Regions from separate parts of the Cohnella hongkongensis genome, predicted to be linked through region 2. Evidence: riboswitches for the same ligand, from Rfam matches in the RefSeq annotation. Region 2 holds a riboswitch; each other region holds the start of a gene.
The links. Region 2 has a riboswitch for cyclic di-AMP ahead of ACFO3S_RS22680 (C40 family peptidase). Riboswitches for the same ligand answer to the same signal wherever they lie in the genome.
Positions count from the first base shown of each region.

Region 1: linked by a shared signal. The riboswitch ahead of ACFO3S_RS05220 (HAD family hydrolase) and the one ahead of ACFO3S_RS22680 (C40 family peptidase) in region 2 are both predicted to bind cyclic di-AMP.
Region 3: linked by a shared signal. The riboswitch ahead of ACFO3S_RS23635 (KamA family radical SAM protein) and the one ahead of ACFO3S_RS22680 (C40 family peptidase) in region 2 are both predicted to bind cyclic di-AMP.
Region 4: linked by a shared signal. The riboswitch ahead of ACFO3S_RS02035 (TrkH family potassium uptake protein) and the one ahead of ACFO3S_RS22680 (C40 family peptidase) in region 2 are both predicted to bind cyclic di-AMP.

Region 1 covers NZ_JBHSEP010000002.1:450,661-455,377, forward strand. Annotated here, with positions in the region: gene melA (alpha-glucosidase/alpha-galactosidase) at 1-1,204, opposite strand, end outside; gene ACFO3S_RS05215 (AraC family transcriptional regulator) at 1,354-2,229, shown strand; cyclic di-AMP (ydaO/yuaA leader) riboswitch at 2,342-2,483, shown strand; gene ACFO3S_RS05220 (HAD family hydrolase) at 2,601-3,263, shown strand; gene ACFO3S_RS05225 (mannitol-1-phosphate 5-dehydrogenase) at 3,305-4,480, shown strand; gene ACFO3S_RS05230 (BlaI/MecI/CopY family transcriptional regulator) at 4,599-4,717, shown strand, end outside.
Region 2 covers NZ_JBHSEP010000022.1:38,204-42,920, reverse strand. Annotated here, with positions in the region: gene ACFO3S_RS22690 (M1 family metallopeptidase) at 1-1,690, shown strand, start outside; gene ACFO3S_RS22685 (hypothetical protein) at 1,702-2,517, shown strand; cyclic di-AMP (ydaO/yuaA leader) riboswitch at 2,734-2,875, shown strand; gene ACFO3S_RS22680 (C40 family peptidase) at 2,880-3,374, shown strand; gene ACFO3S_RS22675 (hypothetical protein) at 3,477-4,717, opposite strand, start outside.
Region 3 covers NZ_JBHSEP010000024.1:46,292-51,008, reverse strand. Annotated here, with positions in the region: gene ACFO3S_RS23640 (outer membrane protein assembly factor BamB family protein) at 1-1,328, opposite strand, end outside; gene ACFO3S_RS23635 (KamA family radical SAM protein) at 1,544-2,728, opposite strand; cyclic di-AMP (ydaO/yuaA leader) riboswitch at 2,927-3,066, opposite strand; gene ACFO3S_RS23630 (AI-2E family transporter) at 3,170-4,345, shown strand; gene ACFO3S_RS23625 (ABC transporter ATP-binding protein) at 4,493-4,717, opposite strand, start outside.
Region 4 covers NZ_JBHSEP010000001.1:451,070-455,786, forward strand. Annotated here, with positions in the region: gene ACFO3S_RS02025 (polysaccharide deacetylase family protein) at 1-227, opposite strand, end outside; gene ACFO3S_RS02030 (potassium channel family protein) at 283-951, opposite strand; gene ACFO3S_RS02035 (TrkH family potassium uptake protein) at 965-2,263, opposite strand; cyclic di-AMP (ydaO/yuaA leader) riboswitch at 2,394-2,577, opposite strand; gene ACFO3S_RS02040 (hypothetical protein) at 2,834-4,540, shown strand; gene ACFO3S_RS02045 (phosphatase PAP2 family protein) at 4,598-4,717, opposite strand, start outside.

The DNA.
Region 1 (4,717 bases), on a different contig from region 2:
CCAGCATCGCCGCGTGGTAGATGTGCTCTCTCTTGCCCGTAATCGCGGCTTCGATCGTCAGCAGCTGCGTGTTGATGTTCGTGCGGTTCAGCGCGGCGAGCTGCGGCGGCAGATTGCCGACATAGGTCGGAGTGACGCCGGAACGGTCGACGAGGCAGGGCACCTCGACGCAAGCTTCGCGCGGCAGGTTCGGAATCAGGCCGCCGGCGTTCATGACGTTGCCGCCGATCTTGAACGGAACGTTCGTCTCGATCGCCTCGAGGATGTAAGAGGCGTATTCGTGCGAGCGCTCGTGCTCCAGCCTGGAGTCGTTCAGCAGCTCTTCGCGCAGCTTCTCCCATTTGCTGATCTGCTCGACGCAGCGGCGCGGATATTCGTCCAGCGGAATATTAAAGCGCTCAATCAGCTCCGGATAGCTGCGCTTGATGAAGTATGGATGGTATTCGGCGTTGTGCTCCGAGGACTCGGTAATGTAGTAGCCGAATTTCAGCATCAGCTCGAACCGGACCATGTCGTGATGCTTCTCCTTCTGCTTCTCCGCCGCGCGCCGCTTGATCTCCGGATACAGATCGACGCCGTCCTTCGAGACCTCGAGCAGCCAGGCCATATGGTTGATGCCGGCGATCTTCGACTTGACGCCCGTCGCGTCCATGCCGAGATTGTCGAACAGATCCCGTACGCACACCTGCACGCTGTGGCACAGGCCGACCGTGTTTACGCCGCCGTAGGTATTCATGACGTTCGTCAGGACGGCCATCGGGTTCGTATAGTTCAGGAACAGAGCGTCCGGACAGACCTCGCGAATGTCCTTGGCGAAGTCGAGCATGACCGGGATCGTCCGCAGGTTGCGGAAAATGCCGCCGATGCCGACCGTATCCGCGATCGTCTGCCGCAGGCCGTACTTTTTCGGGACCTCGAAATCCGTGATTGTACATGGGTCGTAGCCGCCGACCTGAATCGCGTTGACGACGTATTTCGCTCCGCGAAGCGCCTCCTTGCGGTCGCCGTAGGACTTGATGACGCAGGTGCTTCCGGATGTCTTTTTGATGTTATTGAGAATGTTCTCGGAGTCCTTCAGACGAACCGGGTCGATGTCGAACAGCGCGATCTCGAAGCCTTGCAGCGCAGGCGTATGCATGACGTCCCCGAGCACGTTTTTGGCGAAAACCGTACTTCCCGCGCCGATAAAAGTAATTTTGGACAAGTCGATAACCTCCGGATAAATAAGATGATAAGCTACCTCCAATGTAATGCAAGCGCACTCGCAAGAATATGGAGGCATCGCGCATCTATATGGACATTTGTCGTTTGTTTGCTATAGTAGGAGCAAAAGACTTCAGGCAGGTGAGCGCCATGACTCCGGATCATGACGAATACGTCCTCGGCATGAACCCTTCTCCCTCCGGCGGTGAGCTGGCCGTTCTCTTCAGCGGGGAAGGCCAGCCGGTCCCTCTGCACAAGATGGGGCCAGCCGTTCACGATTATTATCTCATTCACACCGTGCTGTCCGGGTACGGAGATTTCACGATAGGGGGCCGGTCCTACCGCTGCGGCGCGGGAGACTCCTTTATGATTTTCCCGGGCGAGCTGTTCTCGTATCAGGCGGACGACAGAGCGCCTTGGCGCTATGCCTGGTTCGCCTTTGTCGGCTCCGGAGCCGCGGCGGCGATGGAGGCGATCGGCGCCTCTCCGGACAACCCGGTCGTAGCCGGCAGCCTGAATCCGCACGTCCGCAACGCCTACGAGCAGCTCCGGCGCTGCTTCGAGGGCTCGCTCGGAGCCGAGCTGTCCAATCTGGAGGCCGAAGGCTGGCTCCGCCTTCTGCTGCACCAGCTCGGCGCCGCCCGCGCCAAAAATCGTCTCGCGGCCCCGGCCGCCGCAGACGCCGACCATATCGTGAAGCAGGCGCTGCAATATTTGACGCTGCAGTACGCTCAGCCGATCTCCGTCTCGGGCATCGCCGGGATGCTCGGCTATCATCGAACCCATCTGTGCAAGCTGTTCAAGCAGGCGACCGGAATGTCGCCGATGCAGTACCTGCTGCAGATTCGCATGCAGCGGGCCGAGCTGCTGCTGGCCTCGCAGATGACGATTGAACAGGTCGCCTCGTCGGTCGGCTACGGGGACGCGCTTTATTTTTCCAAGAAGTTCAGAGCGTGGAGCGGCCACTCCCCCTCGGAATACAGAAAGGAGCTCCGGAAGCTTCCGGAATACGCCGGGAATCGGTGAGCGGCACTTATACGTAATATATGCGTTATTTAATTTGACTGAAAAGATTCTATTATGACTCTAACAACCTCTTTATGTTATATTTATTGACACATTTCTGTCGTTGATATATACTGAAGCTACGCTTAGTTTTCGGCGCCAACTGCCGAAAAGCGGGGGAACCATTATTGGGGCGAATCGTTCGCAGGCCGAACGTAGGGAGACCATCTTCCCGAGTCCGTCAGCTAACCTCGTAGGCATAAGATGGGGCTAATCTTTGCTTCGGATCATGAGGAAGCCGGGCCCTGACAACAGGGCTCTTTTTGTCATTTTCGCCCTCCGGACTCACCGGAAAGCCAATCCAGCGCGAAGGCGCGAAGGGAGACAGGTTCATGATCAAAGCCATTATTTTCGACTTCGACGGAACGATTATCGATACGGAGACCGCTTGGTATCAAGCGTTCCGCGAAGCTTATCTCTCGCACGGCGTCGAGTTGACGCTGGAGCAATATTCCCAATGCATCGGCACGAGCCTGCACCGCTTTAATCCTTACGAATACCTCATGACCGAGCTCGGACTGCCGATCGACAAAGAGGCGTTCCGCGAAAACATTCACGACAATCACGCCAAGCGGATGGAGGAGGAAACGGTCCGCCCCGGCGTGCTGAGCTATCTGGAGTCGGCCAAAGCTTTGGGCCTGAAGATCGGCCTGGCCTCCAGCTCCTCCGAGCAGTGGGTTCGCTCGCATCTGGATCGCCTGAAGCTGACGGACTACTTCGAATGCATCCGAACAGCCGATCACGTAAGCCGGGTCAAGCCCGATCCCGAGCTTTATTTGCAGGCGCTGAGCGGATTGGGCGTTCGTCCGGAGGAAGCGGTCGCCATCGAGGATTCTCCTAACGGAGCCAGGGCGGCTGCGGCGGCCGGATTGATATGCGTCGTCGTACCGAACGTGCTGACGGAGACGCTGAGCTTCCCCCGAGCCCACTATCGGGCCGATTCGCTGACGGACATTGATTTTCGCCGGCTCGTCGGCCGCGCCGCCGTATCCTGAGGCCCCGCAAGCAGATTGGAAGGAATGGAGGAAACGAGACCATGAAAGCCGTACAATTTGGAGCAGGCAATATCGGAAGAGGGTTCATCGGCTTGATGCTGTCCCGCTCGGGCTACGAAGTGTGCTTCGCGGCCCGCAACGGAAATCAGGTCAAGGCCCTCCAGCAGAAGAAGCGATACAAGGTTACCTTCGCCGGAGAACCGAAGCAGAGCATATGGGTAGACGGCGTCACCGGCGTCAATCTGAAGGACCGCGACGCCGTGATCCGCAAGGTGGCGGAGGCGGACGTCGTCACGACGGCGGTCGGCGCCTCCGCGTTGCCCGAGATTGCCGAGCCGATCGCCCGGGGAATCGAAGCTCGCCTCGCCAGCGATCCCCGGCCCCTGCTGGTGATGGCTTGCGAGAACGCGCTGAGCGGCAGCGCCCTGCTGCGCAGGTGGGTCATGCACCATTTGGCTCCGCAGTGGCAGCCGCTGGCGGAAAGCCTCATCCTCTTCCCGAATACGGCGGTCGATCGCATCGTCCCCCCGCAGCAGCATGCCGACCCGCTTGCCGTTCAAGTCGAGCCTTACTGCGAGTGGATTATCGAGCGGGTCCCGTTGATCGACCGCTTCCCGGCGATCGAAGGCGCTCGCTACGTCGATTCGCTTGAACCTTTCATCGAACGAAAGCTCTTTACGGTCAACACCGGGCATTCCGTCGCCGCCTACTATGGCTATCGCCAAGGGTACCGGACGATCCAGGAGGCGATGCAGGACGCCGATCTCCGCCGGAGCGTCGAGCGCGCGCTGGACGAGACGTCCCGCCTTCTGATCGCCAAGCACGGATTTCCTCCCGGCGAACATCGCCATTACGTTCGCAAAACGCTGCGCAGATTCGAGAATTCCGCCATCGTCGACAAGATCGTCCGCGTCGGACGCTCCCCTTTGCGCAAGCTGTCCCGGAACGAACGGTTCGTGCGCCCGGCGCTGCAGGCTCACGATAACGGCATTCCGGTTCCGCATCTGGCGTCCGCCATCGCCTCCGCGCTGCTGTACGACGACGACGGCGATCTCGAAGCGGTCATCCTGCAGACGTCCATTCGCCAAAGAGGCGCCGGACACGTGATCCGCAAGCATATGGGCATCCCCGATACACACGCCCTCCACCAGGAAATATTGAGCCGCTACGAACGCCTGAAAGCGAAAGCCTCCGTCCCTTCCGCCCGCGTACGCTAAACCTTACCCTCGGGCAGCTTGACAGATCAAGATTACAGTTGTAATCTATTCACGTAGACTACAACTGTAATCTTTTTTTGATGTCCATCACCGGTGATGAACGAACGGAGGAAGCTGCATGTCCGACTCTCCCCCCATCTCGGATGCGGAATGGGATATTATGCGGATCGTATGGCAATCGTCGCCATTAACGGCCGCCGACATTATCTCCCGTCTTAGCGGGAGCAAGCCCTGGAA
Region 2 (4,717 bases):
GAACCCCGGCCGCAATTCCGTCTCGGAGATGTTTCTTCACCTTTATCCCAACGCGTTCTCGCCCGGAAGCACGTTCCTCCTCGAATCGGGAGGCAAGCTGAGGGGAGACAAAATGAAAAGCGGCAGCTACGGCGGAATGGAGCTGACCGCCCTGACGACCGAGGACGGGGAGACGCTGCTGCCCAGAGTTCATTACGTGCAGCCGGACGACGGCAACCGGAACGACCGCACCTTGGCCGCATTCCGGCTTCCCGAGCCGGTCAAGCCCGGAGACTCCGTCACGCTGCGCATGAAGTTCTCGGTTACGCTCCCCGACGTCTTCGCGCGGATGGGCAAGGCCGGTCATTTCGTCATGGCGGGACAGTGGTTTCCCAAAGTTCCCGTATACGAGACGACCGGCATGCGCGGTCGTAGCGCCGAGGGCTGGAATCTGCACCAATACCACGGAGATTCCGAGTTTTATTCCGACTTCGGCATCTACAGCGTGCGCATTGAGGTTCCGGACGGCTACAAGGTCGCGGCGACCGGCTTTCTCACGAAAACGCCGACCGTGGCCGGAGGGAGAAAGAGCTTCCAGTTCTATGCCGACGACGTGCACGACTTCGCCTGGTCGGCTTCTCCGGACTTCGTCTACGTGGAAGATTCCTTCTCATCGCCGGGCATACCGGGCGTTCGAATCAAGCTGTATCTGGATCCGCTCCATCAGCACCTGAAAGACCGCTACATGCATGCCGCCAAATCCGCGCTCGCCAAGCTGGGACAATGGTATGGAGAATACCCGTACTCCACCCTGTCCGTCGTCGTGCCTCCGGCCGACGGCAACGGCGCCGGGGGCATGGAGTATCCGACGCTCGTCACCGCGGCAGCGGCCCAGAACGACAACCCCGGCTACGAGCTGGAGCGAACGCTCGTCCACGAGATCGCCCACCAATATTGGTACGGGCTTGTCGCTTCCAACGAATTCGAGGAAGCTTGGCTCGACGAAGGCTTCGCGTCCTACACCGAGGATAAGCTGATGTCCAGCATTTACGGCGTTCTGCCCCATCACCCGATCGAAGCCAGCTATTTGACCCATCCGGAGCCGCTCGCCCTCTCGTCCTGGAAGTTCCGCTCTTCCGACGGATACGCCGAAAATGTCTACATGCGGGGCAAGCTTGTGCTGACCGCTATCGAGAAGCAGGTCGGCGACAAAACGATGAGCAAAATTATGCGGACTTATTTTCAGAAATATAAGTTCAGACATCCTTCCTTCTCGGACTTCCAGAGAGTCGTGGAAACGGTGACCAAGGAGAAGTGGACCGATTTCTTCCGGGCGTACGTCCTGCACGGCGAGATGGCCGACTATTCCGTAGAATCGATCCAGACAAGGAAAACGGATGCCGGATACGAGAGCGTCGTCCTTCTGCGGCGCAATGGCGGCAGTCCCGAGCCAGTGTCCGTCTGGCTGCAGTTCCGGGACGGACAGTCGGTTCGCAAACAGTGGGACGGCGTGCAGTCGCATATTCAATTGAAGCTCGAATCGGCGGCTCCGCTGCAATATGCGGTGATCGATCCCGGCAACCATATCGTGCTCGACAATCGCAAGTTCAATAATTATCTGAAGGCGGAAGTGCCGCCCGGGCAGCGTACCCGCTACGCGACCGGCATCGCGCAAATATTGGAAGGTTTGTTCGGATCATTGGCCTGGTGAGGGGGAAGAACATGCGCGAACGTCTAAAATTGGGATGGGACATGACCGTCAGGCATAAATATGTAGTGGTTCTCCTGTTCCTGTATCGCTTGCTGTGGGGTTTTTTCCTGTACCGGCTCGTCGACTCGATCGTAACGCCGGTGCTGGCGCGCTATCCGGACGAACATCCGAACTCCGACGCCGCCCATCTGTTCCTGATCGAAGCCCAGTTCCGCTTGATGAAAACGGATCTTGTCGACGACACGCTCTGGCTGCTGGGCGGAATGCTGCTGCTGCGGATGGTGCTCACTCCGCTGATCAACGCCGGCCTGTTCTATTCCTTCCGCTACTCCGCCGAGGAGGAGGGGACCCGGGTTTGGTCGGGAATACGCAGCGCCTGGAAGCCGGTCACCCTGCTGTACTGGATAGAGAACGCGTTGATTCTGCTCCCCGCCGCATGGCTGGTGCCGATGGCCAGGAACCGCTTCTTCTCCGGGCTTTCCCTGCCTCATTGGCTGATCGATCTGCTGCCGTATGCGGCGTCATGGCTGCTGTACGGGTTGGCCGTTCACCTCGCCTGCCAATTCATGCAGTTCGGCGCGGCGGCTCGGGAAGGCATTCTAAGCAGTCTGGGAGCAGCGTTTCGCCAAGCCCTCCCCCTGCTGGGAATCACTTTGGTTTTGCTCGGCATCGGTCTGGCAGTGTCGGCCGCCGCCTGGGCCGTCTCTCTGCTCTGGTCGGGTTTTCTCGCCGTGACGCTGCATCAAGCTTTTCACTTCGTGCGCTCCCTGTTGAAGCTGTGGACCTCCGCATCCCAGCATCAAGTATGGCGCGACGCGAAATCGTAAGCTTATCACGTCCCAACAATCGACAATATTTCTCCCCGGGACATTCCCCGGTTGCGCCGTCCTTCGGCCGCAACCGGGGTTTGGCGTTATAATCGGCGGGATAAATCCGGGACGAAAGGAGGGGGTGCGAGCCAAATGACGCTCCGTAGATTAAGGAATTCTAATATAGAAGATGCAGGAAATTCGTCACAATACCCGAATATATAAAGCTAAAGAAATCATAAAATGCCGAGTCTCCGTGAATCGGGGAACGGGGGAACCATCTTTTCGGGTGAGTTGGCTTTTGTACGCGAAGAAGCCATAGGGAACCTTCTACCGAACCCTTAAGCTAACCTCGTAGGCATTGGAAGGAGTCACCGGTTTTGCGCAAAGTTTCAGTCTTCTTGTTTGGCCTTGCTCTGCTCTTGGCATTCCAGGTCGGAAGCGTATTCGCCGATTCGAAGCTCGACAAGACGATCGAGCCGTTGATCGGATCGAGCTACAAGTACGGCGGAACGACACCGAAGGGATTCGATTGCTCCGGCTTCACCGGATACGTGTTCGAGCAGCTCGGCATCGATCTGCCTCGCTCTTCGCGGGACCTGTACAGCTGGGATAAGAGCAAGAAGATTTCCGACGATGACCTGCGTCCGGGCGATCTCGTATTCTATAATACGAGCGGCAACGGCGTCTCCCATGTCGGAATCTACATCGGCAACAACAAGTTCGCTCACGCCGCTTCCAAGGGCGTGACGATCACCTCGCTCGATGACAAATACTACGCCAAGCGTTATCTTGGGGCTCGCCGCTTTCTGGACGACGAGACCTACGAGAAGATCGCAACGGAGATCGAAGCCGAGGAGACCGCTAAGCAATAATCCTAAAGATGACAAAGGCCCGCCTATGGCGGGCCTTTGTTTAAGGGTTTCCTGTTTAACATAATGGAGCTTTTGTTCGCCTGGTGTGTTGAAATTTATAGTTTAAAGACCTTGTGATTTAACAGGTATTCGAGTGCCATTTATAATGATTGCTTTAACTTTGGTAACCTCTAAAGGTGCTTTCGTATCCCAACTTGAATTGAAGGTATGTTTATCAGGGTTTTGGCTTCCTCCACCACCTTCCAATGGGATAATACCGTCTGCTGTTTCAATTTCAAGCCGCATATCGCTGACCATGCAATTCTCGCCTTTATAGGTACCGATTACTTGTAATCCCAAAGGACTGAGGGTTATATATTCAAAAAGATGACCTTCCACTGAAATATCATTTTTCCATGTACGTAAATTGGAAGCTGTATCACTTAAATTTGCTGCCACCTTCCAGTTGCCTTCAACCCCGGAATAAACGGAACCCGTATAATAAAGAGTGTATTTTCTAAGATTATCTCGGTTTACAGGAAATACAAACTCTTCATATTTATACACAACGTCACCATAGTCGTTATTTTCAAGATCAAGAAGGTTATTTTTCTTATCGCTGAGAAATACCAAACTATAATCACTGGTGATTAAATTACCGTCGGGACCCTTTAGAGAAAGCATGGCATCAGTAGAACCAAACTCTTTTTTAAAAATTTTGCCTATCTGCACATGCAATTTTCCATTTATAATCCCGATATTTGAAACCCATTGGTCTTTTTCACCATGGGGCATGGAAGCATACTCCCCTGGCAGAAGCGCCTCTGTTAATGAACTGAGGTCGCTTGGCACATTACTGCCTCCCCAAATCTGTGCTTTTTCAATAGGAGCCGTTTCTACCTCTTCGATTCCTGCAAGGGATACGGAAATGGGTTCGTCTATATAGGCTTTTCCGTCAAAATAAATAAGGAAGCTGCCAAGCTCTAACGGATCTGCTAATGGTGTGTCTGGATCAGCCGTTATATTAAACTCATAATAAATGGTATTCGTATCTTTATTAAAATAAAGCATTTTTTGTTTCCATGACAGGCTGGCTGATAAAACTTCGTCTCCGCCTTTGGCTCCCTCTTTTGTTTGCGAACGCATTTTTACATGGAATCCGTCTCTAAAATCAGTCTGTTCCGTCAATCGGTTTTGGCCTGTTCTATCCTGAAGAGAGAGGTAAATAATCGCCTTATTTTCATATTTCTGCGCACCGATAACCTCCATGCGAATTCCTTTGTCCTCGCTATAGACCCCAACTGGTTCAACTATTTTTCCAAAATCAGGATTAAATCTTTCTATGAACCAATCCAAATTCCCTA
Region 3 (4,717 bases), on a different contig from region 2:
TGAATCAAGTAGGCGCGGCCGGAAGCGTCGTAGACGTCGGCCGGCGACGACCAGGCGTAGCGCTTCATCGGCAGCCGCCACGTTTCTTTGCCGGTTTTTTTGTCCAGCGCGACCATAAGTCCGGCTCCAAGCGTGCCGTACCGCGCAAGCGTAAATACGACGAGATCGGATATCTCTCCTTTGCCGACAACGGGAGTCGCCAGCATGCCGCCGTTCACGGGGCGGTCTCCGACGACGGAGAGGCATTCGTATTTCGCCTGCCACACGACTTTGCCGGTCAGGCCGTTAATTTTGCGCAAATAGGCAAAGCCTTTGCTCCCCTGCTTGTCGACCTCCGTTCCCGTGTATAAAAACGGCACGCCCTCCTCGACCTCGACGACGATCGTCGCATCCGTATCGTCCAAAGGCGGAAGCGCCCATGCCGGCTCGTTCGTCCGCACGTTCATGGCCACCAGGCTGCCGCCGTTGTCGGCGAAGTAAGCCAGATCGCCGTAAGCGGCGACGGAGTTCTCGATGCCCGGATAGCCGTTGCCGGCGATTTTATATCTGAATTTATGGATCACCGGCTTGATCGAGAGCGCTGCCCGCTTCGGATCGAACGCGGTGTTCAGCTGGATGCGATAAAACAAGCCGTTCTCCCCGCCCACCGTCAGCGTATCGTCGAGCCGGTTGAACAGGGCGGAGCTGTCGAAGGCCCCCCACTTCCGGTAGGCGAACGAATCGATGCCGTTCACGCGCAGCAGCCTTTTCTGGTCGGTCAGGCTGTACAGATTGAACCCGATCGTCCCGTTCTCCGGAACCCCCTCGCCCACGTACAGCAGCGGATAACCGCGGGGGTCGACGGACACGCTGCCTTTTAACGGATTTCCGACCTTGATCGGGCTTCTCGTCTCCTCCCCCGTCTCCAGCTCCAGGAAATAGACGTAGCCGTCCAGCGACGCATAGATCACTTCCGTAAAATCCGGCTTGGTGCGGAATTTCGCCTTCACGTTCATGGTGCGAAGCACCTCCGGCTTCCATCTGACGATCGCCGGCTGTCCCGTCCACCCGGCGCCGCCTCCCCACGAGCTGCTTCTCGTCCGCTTTTCCCACGCGATCTTGGGCCGGTAGGTCCGCATCTGCACCGTGCCGAAGGAGGGTCGGCTTCGCTCTCCGCCGCCGCGGAAAGTGAGCACGCCCTCCACGTCCGTATAAGTGTCGGGAAACGCTCGGGAGCCGGCGAGCTTGCCGCTCCATTGCCCGTTCTGAACGCCGTTCGCTTCCGCGATTCCCTGCCCCGCAAGCAGCGTCGCAAGGAGAAATATGACCGCTGCGCTCCCTCTTCCCATCCCCGTTCCAGCCTCCCCTGTCTCGCAATGAATAGATTTTACCTTCCGGGGCAGGAGAAGCATGTCAAACGGTCAAACGGGAAAACGAGGAACCTTTGTCGGAATCGGTTGAATGCGCGGCGGAACGGGCGAAAAAAGGACCGTCCGGCAAGCTGTCGAAGGCGCTGTCGCCCGGCTTGCGAGACGGTCCTATACTCTTTGAAAGGCGGGCTGCGTCAGCTCGGCACTTCCGCCCTTCTTTCCCGCTTGCGGGGAACGTCGGGCAGCTCGTTCACGGAGACGACCTCCTTCGTCCGCTTGGCCGGCTTCTTCCAGTAGCGCTCGCTTCCCGGAAGATCGTCGAACCAGGCAGCGTCGTCGGGACAATCCAGCACCATGAACTTCCCGTAGTTCCCTTCGCGGGACTGGTGATACTTCAGATACGCCTTGCCGTTCTCGATGGCCAAAATCTCGATCTTGCCCGACGTATGGCTCATCGACAGGCGCACCCTCTTGCCGAGTCCGGAAGTGCGGGCCTTCGCCTTCTCGACGATGTCGTAAACCTTGGCCAGCGGCAGCACGAAATCGTTGTTGCCCGCTACCGGACGGTTGATAAAAAAGTAATACGGCGTCACGCCGGCCCAGCTGAGCCGGTCGAGCAGCTCGCCGAGCACCTCCGGATCGTCGTTGATGCCCCGCAGCACCGGGGTCTGGTTGACGACGATCGCTCCGGCGTCGTGAAGCGCCTGGAAGCCCTTGACCGCTTGCGGCGTAATCTCGCGCGGATGGTTGATATGAGCCATTACGTAAATTCTCTTCTCCGCGCTGGAAAACTCGCGAATCGTCGCCAGCAGCTCCTCGTCCTCGTAGATGCGCATCGGATTAAAGACCGGGATCTTCGATCCGAGCCGAATAATCTGGACATGATCGATCTCGCGCAATCTATGCAATATCGCGCGCAGTTTAGGCGTCGCGAGAATGAGGCTGTCGCCGCCGGTAAGCAGCACGTTGCTGATCTCCGGGTGGTTGGCGATATATTGCAGGCCCGGCTCGATGTCCGACGTCGCCTCCTTGACGTCGTTGCGGAACAGTCTCTTGCGGAAGCAGTAGCGGCAATACGCGCCGCACACCTCGGAAACGATCAGCAGCGCGGTCGACGAATACTTGTGCTGGCAGCCCTTGACGACGTAGTTCGTATCCTCGTCCGAGGCGTCCCAGCGCCCGTATTCCTCCAGCTCGCCCTCGTTCGGAATGACCAGCTTGCGGATCGGATCGTTCGGATCCTCCCAATCGATCAGTCCCAGATAATAGTCGTTCACGCGGAACACGAACTTTTCCGTAATTTCCTTTAGCTTCTCACGCTGTTCCTCGGGGATGTGAGAGATTTTTCCGATATCGGTGATATACTTTGGTTGCGCCATTCGGCATTCCTCCTCCACGTATATTCAGTCGAATTCGAGAACGAATCCGTTCCAAGCCCCGCTTTGCCCTCCTTCCGTCCGAAGACAAAAAATAGCCCCGCGCGCAGCAGACCATCCCCTACTGCGAACAAGGGCCTATAGAGACAGAAAAAGACCCTCAACGGGTCAAAAGAATGCGCAGCTTATCCTGCCCATGACAATCCGACCCATCCAGTGCAGACGAGGTTAGCTGACGGGCTCGGGATAGATGGTTCCCTACATTCGCCATGAATGATTCGCCCCAAAAGAATGGTTCCCCCGCTTTCCGGAATATTCCGGAAACTAAGCTTAAAATAACTATAAAATAATCCTTTCGCCCTGTCAACCGCCGGAAAAGCCCGGATGCGATTGTAAGGCGGGTTTCGCGTCGGTTACAATGGAAGAAACAAGGAGGAAGACTCGATGCACAATGCCCGTAAACTTTCGGACACGCTCAAGGCTCTGATCGACCGGAAAGTCGTTCTGTTTCTGGTCGTCATTCTGCTGATCGGTCTGAACATTTTCATTCTGGAGAAAATCTCGTACGTCTTTCATCCGTTCAAGGTCGTTTTGGAGACCGTTTTTCTGCCCTTCCTTCTGACGGGAGTCGTCTATTACCTGCTCACCCCGATCGTCGACTACCTGGAGAAGCAGAAAGTGAAGCGCGTCTATTCGATCGTCGCGCTTTATCTCGTCATTATCGCCGTTCTGACGCTTACCGTCATGAAAGTCGTGCCGATGCTCAGCCAGCAAATTTCGAGTCTGATCACCCAGTTCCCGACCTACACCCAGAACGCTCAATTAAAGTTCGAGGAGCTGATCGGCAACGAGTACTTCAATCAGCTGCAAGAGATGATCGGCATCGATACCGCCAAGCTGGCAGACGATTTCTCCACGAGAGCGTCCGCGATTCTGAACAACGCCTGGTCCGGAATCGGAAGCCTCGTCGGCAAAATTACGGAAACGGTGCTGGCGATCATCACCGTGCCCTTTATCCTGTTCTATCTGCTCAAGGATCGCAAGAAGCTCGCTCCGTTCGTGCTCGGATTCGTGCCGACCCGGCTGAGAAACCGCTCCTTCGGCGTCATGCTCGAGATGAACCATCAGATCAGCTCGTATATCCGCGGCCAGATTATCGTCAGCGCCTGCATCGGCGTGCTGCTTTATATCGGGTATCTCATTATCGGTCTCGATTACTCTCTCGTGCTCGCCGTCATCGCCGCTTGCACGAGCATCGTGCCTTATCTCGGACCGGCGATCGCAATTACGCCGGCGTTGATCGTCGCCCTGATGACCTCGCCGATCATGCTCGTGAAGATGATCGTCATCTGGACGATCGTTCAGCTGATCGAGGGCAAATTCATTTCTCCCCAGATTATGGGAAAAACGATGCGCGTCCACCCGATTACGATTATCTTCGTCATTATCGCGGCCGGCAATCTGTTCGGCATCATCGGCATCATTCTGGCCGTTCCGGGCTACGCCATTCTGAAGGTGATCTTCACCCATCTGTTTCGCTGGTTCAAGCGCCGCACGGGGCTGTACGAGGAGGAGCTGCCGCCCGGCGCGGCGGAAGCGCCAAGCCGCCCCGAGAGCTGACGGACGCCTCTTAGGGCGGAATACCCGAAATGTGCCAAGGCGCTGAGGAGGCAACCCCTCCCCACCGCCTTTTTTCCGCTGTGCAATATGCAATGTCAAGCAAACGATTTCGACGTCCGGCAGACGGGGCCGTTTGGGCCGCGCCGCTTACGCATGCTGATATTGGGCATGATGAAGCCTGCTGTAGATGCCGCCCGAGGCGATCAGCTCGCGGTGGCTGCCCTGCTCGGCGACTCCGCTCTCGTCCACGACGACGATCCGGTCCGCATTCCTGATCGTCGCCAGTCTGTGGGCGATGACAAGCGTCGTTCGGCCGACGGACAGCTCGGACAGCGACTGCTGAATCGCCGCCTCGGTCTCGGTATCGAGCGC
Region 4 (4,717 bases), on a different contig from region 2:
GGCGTGTAACGGGGATCGGGAACGTCGTCGAACGTCAAGGAGACTTTGCGGGCCTCGCGCGAGGCCGACAGAACAAACACGCCTTCGTATCGGCGCTCCCATTCGGACCAATGCGTGCCGGACGGCTTCGCTTTCCCGTCGGCTACCGGCAGGCCGCCCCACAACGTTAAAAAGGTGACGGCGCTCGCCAGCACCATCACCGCTCTTCCCAGTCGCGACCTCTTCATCGCCATTCCTCCATCCCGCTCGTCATAGCTTTAGCCTGAGCGAACGGGATGCTTTTCATTCACCGGAATGAAAAGACTCCTGACACTCCTCGATCTGATCGTTCGTACCGATCAGCACCATGACGTCCTCCTTCGACAGCACATCCTTGGCGGCGGGAGCGATAATAATTCCCCCCGGCTTGTTAATCGCCACGATGCTGCAGCCGAACTTGCCGCGCAGGTCGACATCCGCCAGAGATTTGCCCGACCAGCACTGCGGCACCGCCAGCTCCGCGATCGTATATTTCTGCGACAGCTCAATGTAATCGAGCAGGTTCGGCGAGACGAGCTGGTGGGCGACGCGGACGCCCATGTCCCGCTCCGGATAGATGATCCGGTCGACGCCCATTCTCTCCAGCACCCGCCCGTGCAGATCGGATACCGCCTTGGCCACGACCTTCTTCACCCCAAGCTCCTTCAGCAGAATCGTCGCCAGAATGCTCGCCTGGATATCGTCTCCAATCGCCACGACGCCGCAGTCGAAATTCCGCGCCCCGATCGAACGAAGCACATCCTCCTCCGTCGCGTCCGCCATGACCGTATGCGTCAGCATGCCGGACATCTCCTGCACCTTCTCCTCGTCCCGGTCGACGCCGAGCACCTCGTAGCCCAGTCGGATCAGCTCCCGGCCCAGGCTGGAGCCGAAGCGGCCCAGTCCGATGATGACGAACTGATTTAATTTCATCCTTCTCCGTCCTCTACCCGATGATGATTTTGCCTTCCGCGTGACGATAAAGCGGCCGACCCGGCTTCGGTCCCAAAGCGTAGGTCAAGGTGAGCGGCCCCAATCGGCCGATAAACATCAGAACGATAATTGTCAGCTTGCCCGCCAGGCTCAAGCTGTCGGTCAGCCCCATGGACAGTCCGACGGTGCCGAACGCCGACGTCGCCTCGAATAAAATTTTCAGAAAGCTGGCATCCTCCGTCGTAGCGAGCACCAGCGTCCCGGTCAGCACGATGCCGATGCAGAACAGCGTTACGGTAATCGCCTTGTATACTCTCTCCTGGGCCAGCCGCAGACGGAACAGCACGACGTCCTCCTTGCCGCGCATCATCGCCAGCACCGCGCCGACGAGCACGGCGAACGTCGTCGTCTTGATGCCTCCGCCCGTCGAGCCGGGAGAAGCCCCGATAAACATCAGAATGACGATGAAAAATTGGGTCGCTTGGCGCAGTTCGGCAATTTCTACCGTCGAGACCCCGCCCGAGCGGGTCGTGACCGACTGGAACAGCGCGGACATCGCTTTGTAAGCAAACGGCTCGTCTCCGATTGTGCGCGAATTCGTGAACTCGAAGATCAGAATGACGATCGCTCCGACGGCGACCAGCGCGGCGGAGACGCTCAGCACGACTTTGGTGTGCAGCGAGAACTTGCGCTTGTGCCGGTAATCGAACAAATCCGCCAGCACGATAAAGCCGAAGCCGCCAAGAACGATGAGAGCCATCGAGACGACGTTCATGTAGACGTCTTCGGAATAGCCGATAAAGCTGTTGCCCTCTGCGGACAGATCGAAGCCCGCATTGTTGAAGATGGAGATCGCATGGAAAACGCCGTGATAGACCGCTTGACCGAACGGCATGTCGAAAGCGAAGCGGATCGTGTACAGCACCGCTCCGGCCAGCTCCAGCGCCAGCGCATAGAAGATCACCTTGCGTACGAGACGGACAAGTCCTTCGATGCTGCCCTGGTTAAGCGACTCCTGCAAAATCAGTCTTTCCTTGAGCGAAATCCGCCTTCTTAAGATGAGCGCAAACAGCGTGGCCATCGTCATGAAGCCGACGCCCCCGACCTGGATCAGCAGAAGAATCACCCAGTGGCCGAAGACGGAGAAGTGGGCGCCCGTATCGAACAGAACGAGGCCGGTCACGCACGTTGCGGAGGTTGCCGTAAACAGGGCGTCGACGAACGACAGCGGCTCCCGGCTCGCGGAAGCGATCGGCAGCATCAGCAGCAGCGCCCCGGTCAAAATAATCAAACTAAAACCGAGAAGCATCATCCTCGGAGGAAAAGCATATAACCAGCGCACCGCTTTTTTGAACACAATGATCCACCTCGACCCGTATCCCGCTGCTGCTTTCTGAATCACCAAAAAAGCACTGGAACCCCAGTGCCCTTCATGCACGCGATTCCTGTTCGTCTAACGCCTACGAGGTTAGCTGTCGGGTTCGGGCTCGAACAGGCTGCCCTATCCGCCGCGGTCTGTCGCGGTTTGGAATTCACCCCTGGACGCTCGAATACAATGAACCTGTACCCCGCGATCCGTATTGGGTCCCCCGTTTTCCGTCCTAGGAAATTCGGCCGATTTATTCCGGATAAAAAACGTACCCCCGCATTATAGCCCTTACGCTGAGCGGGAACAACGTCAAAAAGGGGGCAATCCGGCTCGTTTAGGCGGTTTAACGGATAGTTCTTCGAGAGTTTTGGCTTCGGACAGTCATTATCGTTCGGTTTGCTTTCATTTTCATTGAAAATGCGAGATACTTAATGAAAAAAAACGGCAGCTTCAAGCGCGAAGCCGTTGAATACGTTATCTTTGAATTTTACTGCTGGCGAGGAGAGAAACCGCATGATCGAAAATCGACCGACGCCGCTGGACAAACGTTGGGTTTGGACGGCTGCGATCGGGCTGGCGCTGTTTTTGCTCATTCAAGTCTTCCCGATAACGGGGCAGCTTTTCACGACGAATGCCTCCGCCGTGCTGACGAGAGCCGAAGCGGAGCGGAAGGCGATCGAATGGGCGAACGAGAAATTCGGCATTGAAGCTGCGGACGTGAGCAAGACGACGGTAACGCATATGACCGACAGCAAGGCGAACGGCTACTTGTCCAAGCATGGCCTGACCGCCTCGTACGACAAGCTGTGGGCGGCGGCGGCTCCGACGGACGTGTACGTCGTCGAGCTGACGATCAGCGGGTCCCCGGGCGCGCTGGCCGTCTCCGTCCATATGGAGTCGGGCAGCCTGGTCGCTTGGCGGCATTTGGGGGCTGACTTCGACGCCGGCTCCGCGAGCCGCGAGGAAGAGACGCGGCCTGCAGCCGAGCAAGCCGCCGCCGCGCTGCGGTACGCCGAGTGGTACGGCATTCGCGCGAACGACTGGGAATGGACCGGCGAATCCTTCGGCGATCGCGGCTTCGAGTATGTGTCCCGCTTATCCGCGATCGAGGAGGCCGAGCTCCGGCTGCGCGTCGATCTGCCCCCGTCGTTCCGTCCGGCGGACTCCGCGATTCCCGAATGGCAGGGAGGCGCAGTCGCGTATCGGGTCGATCTGCCGGCCTCCTTCGTCCGGTATATGGAGGACCAGGAGCGGTTGGCCGGCCATTTGTCGGTATTCGGGTTCATTTTGCCCCAGTTGCTGCTATTCATCCTTGCGATTGTCTACACGGGGACTCACGGCGGATATACCTCCTACCGAAGAGGCATTTTTCTTGCGACCGTCTTTTTTGCGCTGTATGCAGCCTTAACGTTTAACATGATCCCCGGATTGCGGGCTGGAACCTGGGAGTCTGGAGTCAGCGTGGGCGATCGGGTTAATCTGACCGTCAGCCTCGTCACTTATGCGGCAATGGCGCTGCTGACCTACTTCTCGGCCGTCGGCGGGGACGGTTTGTGGAAGTCGATGGGAAGGCCGCTCTGGCCGAGGTGGCGGGAGTCCGGCTACGGGGAGGCGGTGCTGAAGAGCATGAAGGAGGGCTACTTCCTCGCTTTTATTCTGCTGGGCGCCCAATCCGTCATTCTTCTTCTGCTGGAGAAAACGCTCGGCGCGTTCGCCTCGTCGGACGCCACGCAGTCGATGTATAACATGAGCCTTCCGCTGCTTCTGCCGCTGCTGGCCTGGTGCGCGGGCATATCGGAGGAGCTGCAGAGCCGGCTGTTCGGCATCGGAGTGTTCCGCAGCTGGTTCGTCGGTCTTGCCCGCAAGTGGACGGGGAGGGAGCCGTCCCGCAGATCAGCCGTCGTTCTGACGACGCTCGCCATCGTTCCCCCCGGACTGTTCTGGGCGCTCGGGCATGTCGGCTACGCGGTTTATCCGGTCTACACTCGCATCATTGAGCTTGTACTCCTGTCCTTCCTGTTCGGCTGGTTCATGCTGCGATTCGGATTAATGGCCGTCATTTTCGCTCATGTCACGCTGGATGCGATTCTGATGGGCATGCAGATGATGTTCGACGGCCTGCCCGGCAATTTTGCCGGCGGCGTATTCAGCCTTCTGTCCCCCGCTCTTGTAGGCTGGGTCATATGGCGCCTCCACCGGGCTGCCCGGGCGCGAGCCTGAATCGCCCGCCCCTTCCGTCAGGCGAGCGCGCCGCCTTCGCGAATCGGCGCGGATCGGCTAGACGCGCTCGCGCGCCGCGGACAGCTTCTTCCGAATGAGCGGCATCAGCTCGCCCGCCAGCCAGAACACGAGCTTGGCTGCGAGAAGGCCTGCGAGAACGTCCGCGAGGACGTGCTG